Regions from separate parts of the Streptomyces sp. NPDC037273 genome, predicted to be linked through region 2. Evidence: predicted binding sites of a transcription regulator. Region 2 holds the regulator's gene; the other holds the start of a gene.

Region 1 (9,662 bases), on a different contig from region 2:
GGAGTGGAAGAAGGACTCGAAGCGGTTGGGCCGCTCCTCGTACGGGGTGCGCAGCCGCAGCACCGCGAGGTCGGCCTCGGCGGGCCCGGCGACGACCTCGCCGTACGCCGCCGCGACCGCCGGGTCGACGTTCTCCACGTGCAGCTTCGGCCGGCCCGTGAGGGGGAGCGGTCCGTCGGTGAGGACGGTGAGGGAGCGGCGCTGGGCGGCGGCGCCGAGCGCCGCGAAGTCGGCGCGGCCGACGGTCTCGGCGGCCTCGTCGGGGTCGACGTACCGGCGCCGGTCGAAGAGGCCGAGCAGGAACTTCTCGCGCAGCAGGCGGCGTACGGAGGCGTCGACGCGCGCCTCGGGGACTCGGCCCCGCTCGACGAGCTCCACGATCACCCCGGGGCACTCCTCGCCGCCGAACTGGTCCGCGCCGGCGTCGAGCGCCTTCGCGGCCCGCTCGGCCACGCTGAGGTGCTCGACGCCCCAGGCGCGGGCCTCGTGCGGCTCGCCGAAGATCGAGGAGTCCTCCAGGAGGCCCCAGTCGGTGCAGACGATGCCGGTGAAGCCGAGCTGCTCGCGGAGCAGGCCGGTGATGACGCCCTTGTTGAAGCCGAAGCCGACCTCTTCCCAGTCGGTGCCGATCGGCTGGCCGTAGTACGGCATCATCTGCGAGCAGCCGGCGGCGATGGCGGCCTTGAAGGGCTCCAGGTGGTGCTCGCGCATGCCGCCCGGGTAGACCTGCTCCTTGCCGTGCGGGAAGTGCGGGTCCTCGCCGTCCTTCTGCGGGCCGCCGCCGGGGAAGTGCTTGACCATCGCGGCGACCGAGTCCGGGCCGAGCTCGGGGCCCTGGAGGCCGCGGACGTACGCCTCGACCAGCTCGCCCGTGAGCTTCGCGTCGGAGCCGAAGGTGCCGGACTGGCGCGACCAGCGGGGTTCGGTGGCGAGGTCGATCTGCGGGTGGAGCGCGGTGCGGAAGCCGACGGAGAGGTATTCGCGGCGGACGGTGTCGGCGAAGCGGAAGACCAGCTCGGGGTCGCCGATCGCGGCGAGGCCGAGGGCCTCGGGCCAGGCGGAGAAGGCGCCGGCGTTGAAGGAGGCGCCGATGTTGTCCGTGAAGGCGTGGCGGGGGTCGGTGGAGAGCGATACGGGGATGCCGAGCCGGGTGCTCTCGGCCATCTCCTGGATCGCGTTGTGCCAGAGCGCCATCTCGCGGGCGCCGTAGGTGCCGAGCAGGTTGAAGTGGGTGAGCTTCAGGTCCTGGATCAGCTCCGGGGTGGTGCGCTCCAGCATCTCGCCGTCGGTCTCGGTCACCGGGGTGCCGTCGGCGTTCATCATCAGCATCGTGTGGAAGAGCTGTCCGGCCTTCTCCTCCAGCGTCATGCGCGAGAGGAGGTCCTCCACGCGCTCGTCGACGGGGCGGGTGGGGTCCTGGTACGGGTGCATGTCAGGGCTCCTGGGTGTGGCCGGATAGAGCGGTTCCGCCCTGGGACGTCGTCGGGCCGGACGCGAAAACCGAGTGACTGCTTGGTTTCTCGCGCCCTCAGGCTAAGTGTGAAAACCGAGTGGCCACTAGGTTTCTGGAATGTGTCCTGGGTCACAAGAGAAAAGGGCCTTTCCGGGCCGGTCTAAGGTGGCCCCATGCCGGAGAACACGGGCCGAACGCCCCGCAAGAGCGCAGGCCGGGGCGGTTACGCGGTCGGTGACGCGCGCCGCCAGAAGATCCTGGACACCGCGATCGACCACTTCGGACGCTGGGGCTTCCACGCCTCCTCGCTCGCCCGGATCGCCCACGACTGCGGCATCACCCAGGGCGGTCTGCTGCACCACTTCCGCAGCAAGGAGGACCTGCTCCTCTCGGTCCTCGCGCAGAGCGAACAGCACGACGTGGAGCGCCTGTTCGGCGAGGACCCCGTCTCGTACGCGGCCTACCTCGACACCCTCGTCGCCCTGATCGAGGAGAACACCCGGCGCCCCGGCATCGTCCGCATGTTCAACGTCCTGGTCGGCGAGTCCGGCAACATCGGCCACCCCGCCCACGAGTACTTCAAGGAGCGCTACGCGCGCGTGCTCCGGCACACCGTGGAACTCCTGGACGCGGCCGTGCTGCGCGGCGAACTGCGCCCCGGCATCAACTGCCTCGCCGTCGCCCAGGAGCACCTCGCCGTCATGGACGGCTTCCAGATCCAGTGGGCGCTCGACCCGTCCTCGATGGACATGCCGGCCCGCGTCCGCGACTACCTCCGCCGCCGGTACGCGGAGATCGCGGCCTCCGGCGCCTGACGGGGGCCCGGCCGGGCCAAGCCTCAGGGGTTCGTCGGCGGCCCGCCCTCCGGCAGGGCGGCGAAGACCCGCTGCAGGGCCGGCGGACGCTCCCCGTCGTCCGCGACCACGAGATGGTGGCGGTACGTGACGTAGTACTGGAACCCGTCGGGGATCGGGGCGCCGGTCGGCCGCGCCGGAACCCGGGCGTACGCGGGGTCCTCCAGGGCCGCCCGCAGCTCGGCGGTGCCGGCCGGGGTCATCCGCCCGCTCCTGGGCGGCTTGGTCCCGGAGTCGACGGTCCAGCCGCCGTCGTAGTGCACGACGAGCTGGTTACGGACCCCGGCGAGGCCGCCGTTGACGACCACCTCGACCAGCACCTCGGAAGGCTGCGGGTCCCGCGACGCGCTCGCGGACGCCGTCGTCGCGACCGTGGCCGGAGGATCCGCCGACGGCGCGGCGGTCGCGCCCGCCTCCGAGGCCGACCCACCCGGCGCCGGCGGCACCCCGGGCCCGCAGCCGCTCGCACCGCCGACGGCCAGCGCCGCCGCGAGCAGCAGCGACCCGCACCACTTCCCCCGTACACCTCGCGTCATGGATCGAGCATGCCCCGTCCGGTGCCTTCCGCGCAGCCGGACGGGCGGGTCGGCGGGCCCGGCGGGCGGGGGACCGGGTCCGGGCGCCGCCGCGGGCGGGGAGGGTGTCCGTCCCGCCCCGGGCTCAGGCGCCGTCGCGGACGATTCCGGTGATGCGGCCGCGGTAGCGCCAGTCGAGGGAGTCGTAGAGGGCGAGGCCGTCGGTGGTGGCGGCGAGGATGCCGGTGGTGGCGCCGGCCTGGGCGGCCGCGGCCTCCAGGGTGCGCATGACGTTGGAACCCAGGCCGCGGCGCCGGTGGGCGGCGTCGGTCTCGATCTGGTCGGCGACGGCGGTGGAGCCGGTGGGGGCGATCCGGCCGGAGGCGGCGAGGGTGCCGTCCTGGGCGAGGATCCGGACCAGGATGACGCCGTCCCGGGTCTCGGTGGTCCGGGCGTACCCCTCCGGCGGCGCGGGCCGCGCGCCCGCGTCCAGCGGCTTGACCATCATGTAGCCGGGGTCGTCGGGGACCGTCCAGCCCGCGGTGATCCAGGGGGTCACCTCCTCCGGGGGTGCCATCACCTTGAGCCAGCTGTACGGCTCCGTGAGGCGGGCGCAGAGCGCGCCGACGGAGGCCGCGTCGGGGGCGGGCAGGACGTGCCGCACGACGTGGCGGGGCAGGCCGACGTCGATGCGGTGGCCCCAGGGCTCGGGCACGGCGGCCGGAGTGCCGCGGGAGACGGTCCAGCCCGCCACCCAAGCCGATGTAATGGCTGCTATATCCATACAGGCATTACATCCCGCGCCACGCGCCCGCGTGGGGGTGATCGCTCAGAGCGAACGGGCGGCCGGGAACATTCGTGGGCTCACATGCATTGAGTCGGTACAGCTCAACTTGACTGCCGAAGGGGAGATCATGGCTTCTGAGTCCAAGCCGTCCGTGCCGCTCACTCTGCCTGTGCTGCCGCTCGATGACGAGGTCGTGCTGCCCGGCATGGTGGTTCCGCTCGACCTGTCCGACACCGATGTACGGGCCGCCGTGGAGGCCGCCCAGGCCGCCGCCAGGTCCGGCGCCGGCAAGCCGCGGGTGCTGTTGGTGCCCCGGGTGGACGGGACGTATGCCGGAACGGGCGTCCTGGGCACCGTCGAGCAGGTGGGGCGGCTGTCGGACGGCGACCCCGGCGCGCTGATCCGCGGCATCGGGCGCGTGCGCATCGGCGCCGGCACCACGGGACCCGGCGCCGCCCTGTGGGTCGAGGGGAGCACCGTCGAGGAGACGCTGCCCGACCCGCTGCCCGGCTCCGTGACCGAACTGGTCAAGGAGTACAAAGCCCTCGCGACCAGCTGGCTCAAGAAGCGCGGAGCCTGGCAGGTCGTCGACCGCGTCCAGCAGATCGACGCGGTCGGAGCCCTCGCGGACAACGCCGGGTACTCGCCCTTCCTCACCGTCGAGCAGAAGGTCGCGCTCCTGGAGGCCGCGGACCCGGTCGCCCGCCTCAAGCTGGCCACCGCCCAGCTCCGCGAGCACCTCGCCGAGCAGGACGTCGCCGAGACCATCGCCAAGGACGTCCAGGAGGGCGTCGACAAGCAGCAGCGCGAGTTCCTGCTCCGCCGCCAGCTCGAAGCCGTGCGCAAGGAGCTCCGCGACCTCAACGGCGAGGCCGAGGGCGACGAGTCCGACGACTACCGCGCCCGCGTGGAGGCCGCCGACCTGCCCGAGAAGGTGCGGGAGGCCGCCCTCAAGGAGGTCGAGAAGCTGGAGCGGTCCAGCGACCAGTCCCCCGAGGGCTCCTGGATCCGCACCTGGCTCGACACCGTTCTCGAACTGCCCTGGAACGAGCGGACCGAGGACCAGTACGACATCCGGGGCGCCCGCGCCGTCCTCGACGCCGAGCACGCGGGCCTGGACGACGTGAAGGAACGCATCACCGAGTACCTCGCGGTGCGCAAGCGGCGCTCCGAGCGCGGCCTCGGTGTCGTCGGCGGCCGCCGCGGCGGAGCCGTACTCGCCCTCGTCGGCCCGCCCGGCGTCGGCAAGACGTCCCTCGGCGAGTCCGTCGCCCACGCCATGGGCCGGCAGTTCGTCCGGGTCGCCCTCGGCGGCGTCCGCGACGAGGCGGAGATCCGCGGTCACCGGCGCACCTACGTCGGCGCGCTGCCCGGCCGGATCGTCCGGGCCATCAAGGAGGCCGGGTCCATGAACCCGGTGGTCCTGCTCGACGAGATCGACAAGGTCGGCTCCGACTTCCGGGGCGACCCGGCGGCGGCCCTCCTCGAAGTCCTCGACCCCGCGCAGAACCACACCTTCCGCGACCACTACCTGGAGGTCGAACTCGACCTCTCCGACGTCGTCTTCCTCGCCACCGCCAACGTCCTCGAAGCCATCCCTGAGGCGCTCCTCGACCGCATGGAGCTCGTCCGGCTCGACGGCTACACCGAGGACGAGAAGGTCGTCATCGCCCGCGACCACCTGCTCCCGCGCCAGCTGGAGCGGGCCGGACTGGAGCCCGGCGAGGTCGTCCTCGAGGACGCGTCGCTGCGGAAGCTGGCCGGCGAGTACACCCGTGAGGCGGGCGTCCGCACCCTGGAGCGGTCGATCGCCCGGCTGCTCCGCAAGGTCGCGGCGCAGCACGAACTGGGCGACCGGGAGCTGCCGTTCACCGTCACGCCGGATGACCTGCGCGAGCTCATCGGCCGGCCGCACCACGTGCCCGAGTCCGCCCAGGACCCGGCCGAGCGGCGCACGGCGGTGCCCGGTGTCGCCACCGGGCTCGCCGTGACCGGCGCGGGCGGTGACGTGCTCTTCGTCGAGGCGTCCCTCGCCGACCCCGAGACCGGCGCCGCCGGGCTCACCCTCACCGGGCAGCTGGGCGACGTGATGAAGGAGTCCGCGCAGATCGCGCTCTCCTTCCTCCGCTCGCACGGCGCGGAACTGGAACTGCCCGTCACCGGCCTCAAGGACCGGGGCGTGCACATCCACTTCCCGGCGGGCGCGGTCCCGAAGGACGGACCGAGCGCGGGCGTCACCATGACGACCGCCCTCGCCTCGCTGCTGAGCGGCCGCCTGGTCCGTACGGACGTGGCCATGACCGGCGAGGTGTCCCTCACCGGCCGGGTCCTCCCGATCGGCGGCGTGAAGCAGAAGCTCCTCGCCGCGCACCGGGCGGGCATCACCACGGTCGTGATCCCCAAGCGGAACGAGGCCGATCTGGACGACGTCCCGGCCGAGATCCTGGAGAAGCTGGAGGTCCACCCGGTGACGGACGTCCGGCAGGTCCTGGAGATCGCGCTCGCCCCGGCAGCGGTGCCGGTCGGCGTGGCCGCGTAACGGCCGGGCGGCGACGGACGGATGAGCGGGGTGTCCTCTGCGGGCACCCCGCTTCCGCGTGTCCGGATGTCAGTCGGGGCTGGCATGCTCGTACGCATGAACGACGACGCCTTCTGGGCTCTCATCGACGAGTTGAGCCGCCGCCCCGGTGACCGGGACGAGCGTCTGGAGTGGCTGCGGGCGGAGCTGATACGGCGTCCGGCCGCCGAGAGCGTGGCGTTCCAGGTCCGGCTCGAAGCCGCGTGCGACGCCGCCCACACGCGCGCGGTGTGGACGGCCGCCAACCGCGTCGAGAGCGGTGCCTGCACCGACGACGGCCTGCACTACTTCACGCTCTGGCTGGTCGGCCAGGGACGCGAGGTGTACGAGTCGGTCGTCGCCGATCCCGACGCGCTCGCCGACGTGCCCGAGGTGCTGGCGCTCGCCGGCCGGGACCGCGACGACTGGCACGACCACGAGTGGCCCGAGTGGGAGGAGCTCGACTACGTCGCGCAGGACGTCTTCGACGAGCTGACCGGCCAGGAGGACGACGAGGGCGACGAGTTCCTCGACGCGGTCGAGGAGCTCGCCGAGGAACTCGGGGAAGGGTTCGGCGGAGAACCCGGTGGAGAGTGGGAAGAGGGCGGGCTGACCCGGGGGGCTCGGCCGGAGGGGTTGGCGATACCCCGGCTCACCGCCCTCTTCCCGCTCGGATCGTCCGGCTCCTAGGAGGCGGACGAGTTCCGGCGCCGGCCCAGGAGGAGGCTGCCGGCCGCGAAGGCGGCGATGGCGCCCGCGCCCGCGAGGGCGAGGGGGAGCGGCGAGGAGGGCGAGGTGCCGGCCTCGGCGGAGAGGGCCGGGGCCTGCTCGTCGCCGCCGTGGCCCGCGTGGCTCACGGTGGACAGGGCCGCGCCGGCCGCGATCTTGGACTCGGTCGGGGCCTGGGCCTTGGCGGCCGTGCCCGTCGCCGTACCGCCGAAGGTGACGTCCGAGCAGCTGTAGAAGGCCTCGGGGCTGTCGTTGCGCTGCCAGACCTTGTAGACGATGTGGCGGCCGGTGCGGGCCGGCAGCTGACCGGTGAAGTTGTAGTAGCCGTCGGTCGAGGTGCGGGTGGTGTTGTAGACGGCGACGGGGGTCGCGTCCAGGTCCGACCACTTGAGCGGCTGCGTCGGGTCGAAGCCCGGCTTGGTGATGTAGACGGTCATGGTGCCCGAGTGGGGCGCGGTCACCCGGACCTTGAAGTCGAAGGAGCCCGCGGCGACGGCCGTGGACGGCCAGTCGGTCCGCGCCCAGTCGAGGGCGCGGTACTTGGCGCGGTTCGCCGAACAGAGCTTGCCGTCCGGGATGAGCGCCCGGTGCTGCCCGTCGGCGTTGGCGATGTTGACCTCGTTCCAGTCGTAGAGCGGCTGGGTGCCGGAGTCGGCGACGAGGTCCTTGCACACCTGCGACTTGGGCGTCTCCGGGCCCTCGGCGTAGCAGGCGGCGATCCGGCTGACGGGGTTGAAGACGGCTCCGTGCGCGCCGGCCGTGGTGGGGGTGAGGGCGACGAGCGCGGCGGCCGACAGGGTGGCGGCGACGGCGGGGGTGCGGCGGTAGGAGGCCATGCGGGGGCTCTCTCTCGTGCGTGGGGGAGTACGGGACGAGCAACGCGCGCCGGTCGCACGGGAGTTGCGTCCGGGCGACCGCCGTAGAGCCTCGCATTGGTCCATACCAATGGGCAAGGGGTGGCGTCGAAAAAGCCGCGGCGGCCCCCCGGGGTGCCGCACACCCGGGGAGCCGCCGCGGACCGAGGGACGCGCCGAAGGCCAGGTCAGCCGTTCGCGAGCGCCTGTACGCGCGAGTAGTCGCCGTTGAAGTGGTTGTGGTCGCCGACCGTGGGGCCGGAGGAGGTGTACTGCCAGATGGTGTAGTACGGCCAGCCGGCCGGGAGTTCGCCGACCTCGGCGGCGTACCGCGCGATCCACAGCGGGTTGGTGTTCGCGAACGCGGCGGAGTTGCCGGTGCACTGCTTCCACCAGCTCGTCGCCGTGTAGATCACCGGGTCGCGGCCCGTCCGGTACCGGTAGCGGTTCACGAAGTCCTGGATCCAGGCGACCATCCCGGAGGCGGTCTTGCCGTAGCAGGTCGCGCCGTACGGGTTCCACTCGATGTCGAGCACCCCCGGCAGCGTCCTGCCGTCCTTCGACCAGCCGCCGCCGTTGTTCACGAAGTAGTCGGCCTGGGCCGCGCCGCTCGTCGTGTCCGGGGTGGCGAAGTGGTACGTGCCCCGGATCATGCCGACGTTGTACGAGCCGGTGTACTGCTGCGTGAAGTACGTGTTCTTGTAGTACGTGCCTTCCGTCGCCTTGACGTAGGCCCACTTGACCCCGCTGTTCCACAGCGTGGACCAGGCCACGTTCCCGTTGTGGCTGGAGACGTCCACGCCTTCCGTCTGGGCGGCCAGGGTCGCCGCGCCGCCGGCGGGCTTCGCGCCCTTCCCGTCGTGCGCGATCACGCCCATGCCCATGTAGGCCGAACCGCGCTGCGGCGCGACCCGGGTGCCGGGGTCCTGGGCGGCGCCGGCCGGACCGGCGAGGGGCAGGAGCAGGGCCAGCGCCGCCAGTGCGGCGCCGGCGAGGGTCGTTCCGGATCTGTGCACACGCATTGCGTGCCTCCGAAAGGCTCGGTGGGGGGAGCTCTGTTGGGGGAGCGGACGCACGCCGCCCACAGCTCATGGTGTGGACATGTCAGTCATGCGCCGGGGATGACGCTACGCACGTAGACCCACCCGGCGGAAGGGGGCCTGGTCGCCGCCGTTGGTCTACTCCTGCGAAATACTGGGGGAGCTGCGGCGATGGCCGTGGAGGGAAGAAACTTTCAGCCGCCGGAAACCGGCGGCCGGACGGGCCGGACATCCGCCGGAGAACGCGTGGGAGGTGCTGACGTGCACGGAAGCGGTACGGGAAGTGAGGGCCGGGGCGTCGGGACCGGAGGGGTGGATCCGGAGTTCCTGGCCCTGGAGCGGGAGCTGGCGGTGTTCCTGCGCAGGGCGCGGGCGCAGTCGGGGGAGATGGCGCGCGAGGTGCATCCCGAGCTGGAACCGGCGGCGTACGGCCTGTTCGTGCGGCTGGACGAGGTGGGGCCGCAGCGCGCGACGGAGCTGGCCGGCTACTTCGGGGTCGGCAAGGCGACGATGAGCCGGCAGCTGAGGGCGCTGGAGATGCTGGGGCTCGTCGTGCGGGACCCGGACCCGGCCGACGGGCGGGCGTCGCTGGTGCGGCTGACCGAGGAGGGGCGCGACCGGTTCCGGCACGTGCGGGACGCGCGGCGGGAGCGGTACGTGCGGAAGCTGGTGGACTGGGACCGCGGGGAGGTCGCCGAACTGGCCAGACTGCTGCACCACTTCAACGTACGGGCCGAGGGCTGACCCCCACGGGCGGTCAGAGCTCCACGTAGACGGCCGTGGCGTCGTCGTGGCGCTTCCAGCGGTGGGCGCCGCCGGTCTCGGCGTCCGCGGTCTCCAGGGAACGGACGCGGCGAAGGAGGGCGGCCGGGC
Region 2 (9,662 bases):
TCATGTTCCTGTAATTCATGACCCTGAGGGGGGTGCAAATGAGTCTGGAATGTGACGGATCGGGCCATAACCACAGTCACGGTGAACTATGCGACGTGGGCAAGGAGCTGTACGCGAACGCACTCCGCACGGGGCGAATCGCCCGCTCCGAGGCCGCGGCCGCCCCGTGCCTGAAGGAGCTCTCCCTCCTTCACCCCGACCCCGACGACAGCCAGTGGCTGCACCCGGTGTCGCCCTCGATCGCCCTCAATCAGCTCATCCACCCCATCGAACAAGAGATACAGGCGCGTCGGCAGCACGCCATCGCACTCGCCGACGCGTTCGAGCCATTCCTGGCCATCCACACCCCCGACCCCTCCGCCGCACAGGCCATCACCGTCCTCGAAGGCCTCAGCGTCATCAACGCGACGCTGGACCGCGTCATCAACGAGTGCACCGAGGAACTCCTCACCATCCAGCCCGGCAGCGGCCGCCGACCCGACACCCTCGAAGCGGCCCTGCGCCGGATGCAGCCCCTGCTGAACCGCGGGGTCCGGATGCGCACGCTCTACCAGCACACCGCCCGGCACCACCCCGCCACCCTCGCCTACGTCGAGCGGGTCGCCCCCTACGGCCTCGAACTGCGCACCCTCGAAGAGATCATCGACCGGCTGATCATCGTCGACCGCAAGGTCGCCTTCGTGCCCGCCCGCAGCGACCGCCAGGTCGCCCTCGAACTCCGCCACGAAGGCCTCGTCCAGTACCTCGTCGGCGTCTTCGACCAGTTCTGGCTGCACGGCGTGCCCTGGGAGGAGGAGATCCCCTACAGCCCGTCCGTGGACGGCATAGGGGGCGTCCAGCGCTCCATCGCCAAACTCCTCGTCGAAGGCCACGTCGACGAGGCCATCGCGCGCCGGCTCGGCATGAACGTGCGCACCTGCCGCGCCCACATAGCCAAACTCGCCGCCGCGCTCGGCAGCGGCAGCCGCGCCCAGCTCGGCTACCTGATCGCGCAGTCCGGCATCCTCGAAGGGGACAGCTGACGCCCGTGTACGTCCAGATCGACCTCGACGGACCCGCGGGCACCCTCCGGGTCACCGGCCACGGACTGCCCGCCGTGGAGCTCGTACGGGCCCCGGGAACGCCTCCCGACGCCCACACCCCCATCGGGACCCGCAAGGCCGCCCTGCTGTCCCTCACGGTCGACGGGGAGCCCGCCCGCGTCCGGCCCGCCCGGGGACGGCTGCTGCGCCACTCCTACCGGGTCGACGTCCGTACCGACGGCGTCCGCTACCGCCTGGTCCCCAGCGGATACGACTACAGCCGCTTCACCCGCGACGGCCGCCGCGTCGGCGAGCTCCTCTGCTCGGGGAACGGCAAGGTCATCGACACCTGGGAGCCCGGCGCCACGCCCCGCGACATCGCCCTCGGCACCGCCCTGGCAGCGGCCTTCGGCACCGGCGCGGCCCCCTGGTTCGAGACGGTCGGCGACATCATCGGCGAACTGATCCCCTGAGGCGCTCCCGCCGGGGCCGGACACGCCCGAGGCCCTGTCCACAGCTGTGGACAGGGCCTCGGCACGTCAGTACTACTCGCCGCGCTTGGGGCGCCACACCACGAGGGCGCTCGCCTGCTGCACGTCCTGATAGGGCACCAGATCCCGCCGGTACGAGGCGTGCACCTGGGCCTCGCGCTGGCGCATCGCCGCCGCCGCGCCGTCGACCGCCGCCGACAGCTCGGCGATCCGGCTCTGCAGCGCCGCGACCTGGTTCTCCAGCTCGATGATGCGCTTGATCCCGGCCAGGTTGATGCCCTCGTCCTGCGACAGCTGCTGCACCTGACGGAGCAGCTCGATGTCACGGGCCGAGTAGCGCCGCCCCCGGCCGGCCGTGCGGTCCGGCGAGACCAGGCCCAGCCGGTCGTACTGCCGCAGCGTCTGCGGATGCAGACCGGAGAGCTGCGCCGCCACCGAGATGACGTACACCGGCGACTCGTCGGTCAGTTCAAAAGGATTGCGTCGGCGTCCGTCCATCGGGTCACGCTCCCTTCGCGGCCTGGAACAGCTCCGCCCGGGGGTCCTCGGAGGCGGTCGCCTCGCGGTAGGTCTCCAGGGCCTCTCGTGCCTTGTCGTCCAGCTCCTTGGGCACCGCGACCTCGACCGTCACGAGGAGGTCGCCGCGGGTGCCGTCCTTGCGGACCGCGCCCTTGCCCCGGGCGCGCATGGTCAGACCGTTCGCCGAACCCGCGGGCAGCTTCAGGGTGACCGGGGGGCCGCCCAGCGTCGGGACCTTGATCTCGCCGCCGAGCGCCGCCTCCACGAAGGAGACCGGCACCGTGACGGTGAGGTTGTCGGCCTTGCGGCCGAAGACCGGGTGCGCGTCGACGTGCACGACGACGTACAGGTCGCCGTTCTGCCCGCCGCGCTCGCCCGGCGCGCCCTTGCCGCGCAGCCGGATCTTCTGCCCGTCGGAGACGCCCGCCGGAATCCGGACCTGCATGGTGCGCGAGGACTTGGCACGGCCGCTGCCCTTGCAGACCTCGCAGGGGTTCTCGGCGATCAGACCGCGGCCCTTGCAGTCGACGCAGGGGTCGGTGAGCGAGAAGCCGCCGCCGCTGCCGCGCGAGACCTGACCGGTGCCGACACAGGTCGGGCACACCCGGGGCGTGCCGTTCTTGTCGCCGGTGCCTGAACAGGCCGTGCACGGCTGCTGGCTGGACATCCGCAGCGGTACGGTCGCGCCCTCGATCGCCTCGGTGAAGCTGAGCGTCACCTCGGACTCGATGTCCTGGCCGCGCCGCGGCTGGGTACGGGTGCCCCCGGCCGCCCCGCGGTTGAACAGGCCGCCGAAGACGTCCCCGATGCCACCGCCGCCACCGCCGAAGCCACCGCCCGCCCCGCCCTGGCCGCCTCCGAAGAGGTCGCCCAGGTCGAAGTTGAACGAGCCGCCGCCGGGACCGCCGGCCCTGAAGCCGCCGTTCCCGAAGAGCGCGCGGGCGTCGTCGTACTCCTTGCGCTTCTTGGGGTCACCGAGGATGTCGTTCGCCTCGGAGATCTCCTTGAAGCGCTCCTCGGCCTTGGTGTCGCCCTTGTTGGCGTCCGGGTGGTTCTCGCGGGCGAGCTTCCGGTAGGCCTTCTTGATCTCGGCCTCGGTGGCGTCCTTGGGGACGCCGAGAACCTTGTAGTAGTCCTTCTCGACGAAGTCCTTCGTGCTCATCGACGTCCCTCCTCCCGCGTGCGGGTACGGCTTGTTACTCGCTGTCCTTCTCGGACGCGTCGGCGTCCTCGGACTCCTCGGCCTTCGCCTGCGCGCCCGGCTGGGGCTCGGCGACGGCCACGCGGGCGGGCCGGATGGTCCGCTCGCCGATCCGGTACCCCGGCTGCAGGATCGCCACGCAGGTCGTCTCGGTGACGTCCGGCGCGTACGAGTGCATCAGGGCCTCGTGGATCGTCGGGTCGAAGGGCTCGCCCTCCTTGCCGAACTGCTGCAGACCCATCTTGGCGACGACGGTCTCCAGCGATTCGGCCACCGACTTGAACCCGCCCACGAGCTCGCCGTGGTCCCGGGCCCGGCCGACGTCGTCGAGCACGGGAAGGAGCTCGGACAGGAGGCTCGCGACGGCGATCTCCTTGACCGTGACCCGGTCCCGCTCCACGCGGCGGCGGTAGTTCTGGTACTCGGCCTGGAGCCGCTGGAGGTCCCCGGTGCGCTCCTCGAGCGCCTTGCGGGCCTGGTCCAGCTGCGCCAGTACGGCTACGTCAGTAGCGTCCCCGGCCGGGGCCGCCTTCCCCGCCTGGTCGGCGGAGGCGGCGGCCTCGGTCTCCTCGGGCGTGCCGTCGGTGGGGACGTCGGGCTTCTCCTCGAAGCCCGGGGTCTCCTCCGACATCAGGCAGCGCCGCCCTTCGGCTTGTCCTCGTCCACGATCTCGGCGTCGACGACGTCGTCGTCCTGCGCCTGGGCCTGGCCGGCGTCGCCACCCGCGGCCTGAGCGGCCTGGGCGTCGGCGTACAGCGCCTGGCCGAGCTTCTGCGAGACGGCCGCGACCTTCTCGGTGGCGGTGCGGATCTCGGCGGTGTCCTCGCCCTTGAGCTTCTCCTTCAGCTCGACGAGCGCGGTCTCGACCTCGGTCTTGACCTCGGCCGGGATCTTGTCCTCGTTGTCCTTGATGAACTTCTCCGTCTGGTAGACGAGCTGCTCACCCTGGTTGCGGGACTCGGCGGCCTCGCGGCGACGGTGGTCCTCGTCCGCGTACTGCTCGGCCTCCTGGCGCATCCGGTCGACCTCGTCCTTCGGCAGCGAGGAGCCGCCGGTGACGGTCATCTTCTGCTCCTTGCCCGTGCCCAGGTCCTTCGCGGTCACGTGCATGATGCCGTTGGCGTCGATGTCGAAGGCGACCTCGATCTGCGGGACGCCACGCGGGGCCGGCGGCAGACCGGTCAGCTCGAACATGCCGAGCTTCTTGTTGTACGCCGCGATCTCGCGCTCGCCCTGGTAGACCTGGATCTGCACGGACGGCTGGTTGTCCTCGGCCGTCGTGAAGATCTCGGACCGCTTGGTCGGGATCGTGGTGTTGCGCTCGATGAGCTTGGTCATGATGCCGCCCTTGGTCTCGATGCCGAGGGACAGCGGGGTCACGTCGAGGAGCAGGACGTCCTTGACCTCACCCTTGAGGACACCGGCCTGGAGCGCGGCGCCGATGGCGACGACCTCGTCCGGGTTGACGCCCTTGTTGGCGTCCTGACCGCCGGTCAGCTCCTTGACGAGCTCGGCGACGGCCGGCATACGGGTCGAGCCACCGACGAGAACGACGTGGTCGATCTCGGAGAGGTTGATGCCCGCGTCCTTGATGACGTTGTGGAACGGCACCTTGCAGCGCTCGAGCAGGTCCGAGGTGAGCTGCTGGAACTGGGCGCGCGTGAGCTTCTCGTCCAGGTGCAGCGGGCCCTCGGCGGAAGCCGTGATGTAGGGCAGGTTGATCGTGGTCTCGGTCGAGGACGAGAGCTCGATCTTCGCCTTCTCCGCGGCCTCGCGGAGACGCTGGAGAGCCATCTTGTCCTTGGCCAGGTCCACGCCGTGGCCGTTCTGGAACTGCGTCACCAGGTAGTCGACGACGCGCTGGTCCCAGTCGTCACCACCGAGGTGGTTGTCACCGTTGGTGGCCTTCACCTCGACGACGCCGTCGCCGATCTCCAGGAGGGACACGTCGAAGGTGCCGCCACCGAGGTCGAAGACGAGGATCGTCTGGTCGTCCTTGTCGAGGCCGTAGGCCAGGGCGGCCGCGGTCGGCTCGTTGACGATGCGCAGGACGTTGAGGCCCGCGATCTCACCGGCCTCCTTGGTGGCCTGACGCTCGGAGTCGTTGAAGTACGCCGGGACGGTGATGACCGCGTCGACGACCTTCTCGCCCAGGTAGGCCTCGGCGTCGCGCTTCAGCTTCTGCAGGATGAAGGCGCTCATCTGCTGCGGGTTGAAGTTCTTGCCGTCGATCTCGATCTTCCAGTCGGTGCCCATGTGGCGCTTGACCGACCGGATGGTCCTGTCGACGTTGGTGACGGCCTGGCGCTTGGCCACCTCGCCGACGAGCACCTCGCCGTTCTTCGCGAAGGCGACGACGGACGGCGTGGTCCTGGCGCCCTCGGCGTTGGTGATGACGGTGGGCTCGCCGCCTTCGAGAACGCTGACGACGGAGTTAGTCGTGCCCAGGTCGATGCCGACCGCACGTGCCATTTCGATTCCTCCAGCTGACTGACTTGAGTGGAACTGACTCAAGGATGCACGAGGACGCGCGTCGCGTCAACAGACCTGAGCGGGGTCGACTCAAGTCTTCGTCGGCCCACCCGCTCAACGAGTGCGTCACCCGCGTCGTTCCCTGGCGGGACGGGACACGCGTGAGAGAGTCCGGACAAATCCCTGGATCCCTGGATTTCCAGGATTACCGCCGGAGGGTGTGACCGCATGACGGGGAAGCGCGCGACGACGGGAAGGCGCGCCGTGTCGGGGAAGCGCGCGTTCGACGTGGCGGGCGGGGCCCTTCTCCTTCTCGTCCTCGCGCCGCTGATCGCCGGCACCGCCGTCTCCGTCACCCTCAGCGGCGACGGCCCGGTGCTGCGCCGCCGGAAGGTCGCGGGCCTGGACGGCCGGCCGTTCACGATGCTGACCTTCCGCACGAAGAGCCCGCTGGCCGCGCTGCCGCTGCTGCTGCACGTCGTCACCGGCCGGATGTCACTGGTCGGACCCTGCCCGCTGACCCCCACCCACCGCGAGTGCGCGGGCGACGGACGGCGCCGGCTCTCGGTGCGTCCGGGGCTCACCGGACCCTGGCAGATCAGCGGGCGCTCGGAGCTGCCGTGGGAGGAGCGCGAGCTGCTCGACCTCCACTATGTGGACCACCACTGGCTGGGGATGGACCTCACCATCCTGGCGCGTACGCTTCCAGCAGTCCGCAGGCGTCGCGCGGCAAGGTTTGCCTGAGCGACACATATCACCGCCAGTGCCGCTACAGCGCGGCGCCGTGACCGGGTAATCTCAGCGGGAACTCAATAAGTTACCGCTTAGTAGGCCCGCCCGAGGAGCCCGTCATGCAACTCGCCGCGATCATCGTGTCGATCGCCATCACGGTGGTGGCCGTCGCGCTGTTCGGCCGCGCCACCGTGCAGATCTACCGCTTCGTGCGGCTCGGTCAGCCGGTGCCCGCCGGTACACGTACCGGTGACCCCAAGCAGCGCACGATCACCCTGGTCAAGGAGTTCCTCGGCCACACCAGGATGAACCGCTGGGGCATCGTCGGCTTCGCGCACTGGTTCGTCGCGGTGGGCTTCTTCTCGCTGCTCCTCACCATCGTGAACGCCTTCGGCCAGCTCTTCCAGGCCGACTGGCTGATCCCGATCATCGGCGACTGGCTGCCGTACGAGATCTTCACCGAGTTCCTCGGCCTGATGACCGTCCTCGGCATCGTGACCCTCATCGTCATCCGCCAGCTCAGCAAGCCGACCAAGGCGGGCCGCAAGTCCCGCTTCGCCGGCTCCAAGACGGGCCAGGCCTACTTCGTCGAGGCCGTCATCCTGATCGTCGGCGTCTGCATCATGACGCTCCGCGCCCTGGAGGGCGTCCAGCACCACGTCACCAGCTGGGAGCCGGGCTTCTTCGCCTCGTACCCGCTGATCGCGCTGCTCGACGGCCTGGACCTCAGCACGATCCAGTACCTCACCTACGGCTTCGCCTGCCTCAAGATCGTCACGTCCTTCACCTGGATGATCACGGTCTCGCTCAACACCAACATGGGCGTCGCCTGGCACCGCTTCCTCGGCTTCCCGAACATCTGGTTCAAGCGCAACGCCGACGGCTCCACCGCCCTGGGCGCGCTCCAGCCGATGACCACGGCCGGCAAGGAGATCGACTGGGAGGACCCCGCCGAGGACGCCGTCTTCGGCGTCTCCCAGGTCGAGCAGTTCTCCTGGAAGGGCATCCTCGACTTCTCCACCTGCACCGAGTGCGGCCGCTGCCAGTCGCAGTGCCCCGCCTGGAACACCGGCAAGCCCCTCTCCCCCAAGCTCCTCATCATGTCGCTGCGCGACCACGCGCACGCCAAGGCGCCGTACCTGCTCGCCGGCGGCGGCAAGGACATGGAGGGCAACGAGAAGGCGACGCCCGAGCAGCTCGCCGACGTACCCGCTTCGGCTCTCGCCGAGGCCGAGCGCCCCCTCATCGGCACCGCCGAGGAGAACGGCGTCATCGACCCCGACGTCCTGTGGTCCTGCACCACCTGCGGCGCCTGCGTCGAGCAGTGCCCGGTCGACATCGAGCACATCGACCACATCGTCGACATGCGCCGCTACCAGGTGATGATCGAGTCCGCGTTCCCGTCCGAGGCGGGCACGATGCTCAAGAACCTGGAGAAGAAGGGCAACCCCTGGGGCCTCGCCAAGAAGCAGCGCGTCGAGTGGACCAAGGAGGTCGACTTCGAGGTCCCGATCGTCGGCAAGGACGTCGAAGACCTCTCCGAGTTCGACTACCTCTACTGGGTCGGCTGCGCCGGCGCCCTGGAGGACCGCGCCAAGAAGACCACCAAGGCCTTCGCGGAGCTGCTGCACATGGCGGGCGTCAAGTTCGCGATCATGGGCGGCGACGAGAAGTGCACCGGTGACTCCCCCCGCCGCCTCGGCAACGAGCCGCTGTTCCAGCAGCTCGCCCAGGAGAACGTCGCCATGCTGAACATGGCGTTCGGCGAGGACGACGAGGACGAGTCGACCAAGAAGCCGAAGTCGGCCAAGCGGATCGTCTCCACCTGCCCGCACTGCTTCAACACCATCGCCAACGAGTACCCGCAGCTCGGCGGCGAGTACGAGGTCATCCACCACACCCAGCTGCTCCAGCACCTCATCGACGAGGGCAAGCTGGTCCCGGTCACCCCGGTCGAGGGCCTCATCACCTACCACGACCCCTGCTACCTGGGCCGTCACAACAAGGTCTACACGCCGCCGCGCGAGATCATGTCGGCCGTCCCCGGCCTGCGCCAGCAGGAGATGCACCGCCACAAGGAGCGCGGCTTCTGCTGCGGCGCCGGTGGTGCCCGGATGTGGATGGAGGAGCGGATCGGCAAGCGCATCAACAACGAGCGCGTCGACGAGGCCCTCTCCCTCAACCCGGACATCGTCTCCACCGCCTGCCCGTTCTGCCTCGTCATGCTGACCGACTCGGTCAACGGCAAGAAGAACGAGGGCAAGGCCAAGGAGTCCGTCACCGTCGTCGACGTGGCCCAGCTCCTCCTCGAATCGGTCAAGACCCCGGCCGACCCGGAGCCCGAGCCCGCCGAGGAGCCGGAGCCGGCCGTCTGATCCCGGACACGAGAAAAGGGCCGCCCCGCGCGAGACGCGCGGGGCGGCCCTTTTCTCGGCTTCCTCAGCGCGTGTGGGCCACGAGCTTCCCGTGGAAGTTGTACGTCCAGCTCTTCCCGCCCGGCACCGACAGCTTCACGTACGGCCGCCCGTCCTTGCCCGCGAAGAAGGTCGCGGTGTGCCCGTCCGGCAGCTTGACCACCTTGGTGGTGTTGACCTGCTTCTTCGGAACCGGCTTGGGCTTGGGCTTGGGGGTCGGCTTGGGGGTCGGCTTCGGGGCGGGCGCCTTGTCCATCCAGGAGGAGACCGTCCCGTCCGGCCGCAGCACCACGTGGAGCCCGTTGTTCTCCCCGTACGCGGACCTCCCGTCCCGGCTGACCAGCGTGTCGATCAGCGAGCCGCCCCCGTAGATCTCGGCGGAGAAGCGCCCGGGCCCGTCCTGGTACACCTTCGCGAGCGAGCCGTCGGCGAGGTCCACGTTCCGCCAGAACACCGACTGGTCGTTCGCCGGCTGGTCGCTCCCCGGCTGGTCGCTCGCCGTCGGGGCCGGCGCCGGGTCCTGGTCCGGCCCGTCGGCGGCGAAGGCCCCGGCGGCCGGGAGGAGGAGGGCGGCCACGGCCCCGGTGGCGACGGCGGCGGTACGGACGGTACGACGGGTGGCACGCATCGAAAGAGCTCCTAGCTGAGGTCTCTGAATCGCTGACATCACCGAAGCTACGAGTCCCACATTGAGGCGATACGTCGGATTCGTAACGGCCACCCCTCGCCTCCCCCGCGACCGCGTCACGACCTTCACGCCCCCTAGGGGATGTCACAGGTCAGCCGCAAAGGAGCGGGCCCACAGCGGGAC

What was found. Region 2 encodes HspR, which represses chaperone genes until heat shock. Its sites were predicted from a motif close to TTGAGNNNNNNNNNCTCAA; they were not measured.
Region 1: the regulator HspR is predicted to act here: its motif matches at 3,696-3,714, upstream of lon (endopeptidase La).

What each region holds. Positions count from the first base shown of each region.
Region 1 covers NZ_JBVJVO010000003.1:327,904-337,565, forward strand. Annotated here, with positions in the region: gene ACZ7G1_RS10830 (glycoside hydrolase family 3 protein) at 1-1,431, opposite strand, end outside; gene ACZ7G1_RS10835 (TetR/AcrR family transcriptional regulator) at 1,627-2,268, shown strand; gene ACZ7G1_RS10840 (hypothetical protein) at 2,292-2,843, opposite strand; gene ACZ7G1_RS10845 (GNAT family N-acetyltransferase) at 2,968-3,576, opposite strand; gene lon (endopeptidase La) at 3,737-6,148, shown strand; gene ACZ7G1_RS10855 (DUF4240 domain-containing protein) at 6,245-6,856, shown strand; gene ACZ7G1_RS10860 (lytic polysaccharide monooxygenase auxiliary activity family 9 protein) at 6,853-7,731, opposite strand; gene ACZ7G1_RS10865 (lysozyme) at 7,938-8,771, opposite strand; gene ACZ7G1_RS10870 (MarR family winged helix-turn-helix transcriptional regulator) at 9,051-9,533, shown strand; gene ACZ7G1_RS10875 (hypothetical protein) at 9,547-9,662, opposite strand, start outside.
Region 2 covers NZ_JBVJVO010000010.1:281,303-290,964, forward strand. Annotated here, with positions in the region: gene ACZ7G1_RS26170 (helix-turn-helix transcriptional regulator) at 18-1,022, shown strand; gene ACZ7G1_RS26175 (hypothetical protein) at 1,028-1,495, shown strand; gene ACZ7G1_RS26180 (heat shock protein transcriptional repressor HspR) at 1,568-2,011, opposite strand; gene dnaJ (molecular chaperone DnaJ) at 2,016-3,194, opposite strand; gene grpE (nucleotide exchange factor GrpE) at 3,229-3,864, opposite strand; gene dnaK (molecular chaperone DnaK) at 3,864-5,705, opposite strand; gene ACZ7G1_RS26200 (sugar transferase) at 5,934-6,449, shown strand; gene ACZ7G1_RS26205 ((Fe-S)-binding protein) at 6,557-8,812, shown strand; gene ACZ7G1_RS26210 (hypothetical protein) at 8,877-9,479, opposite strand.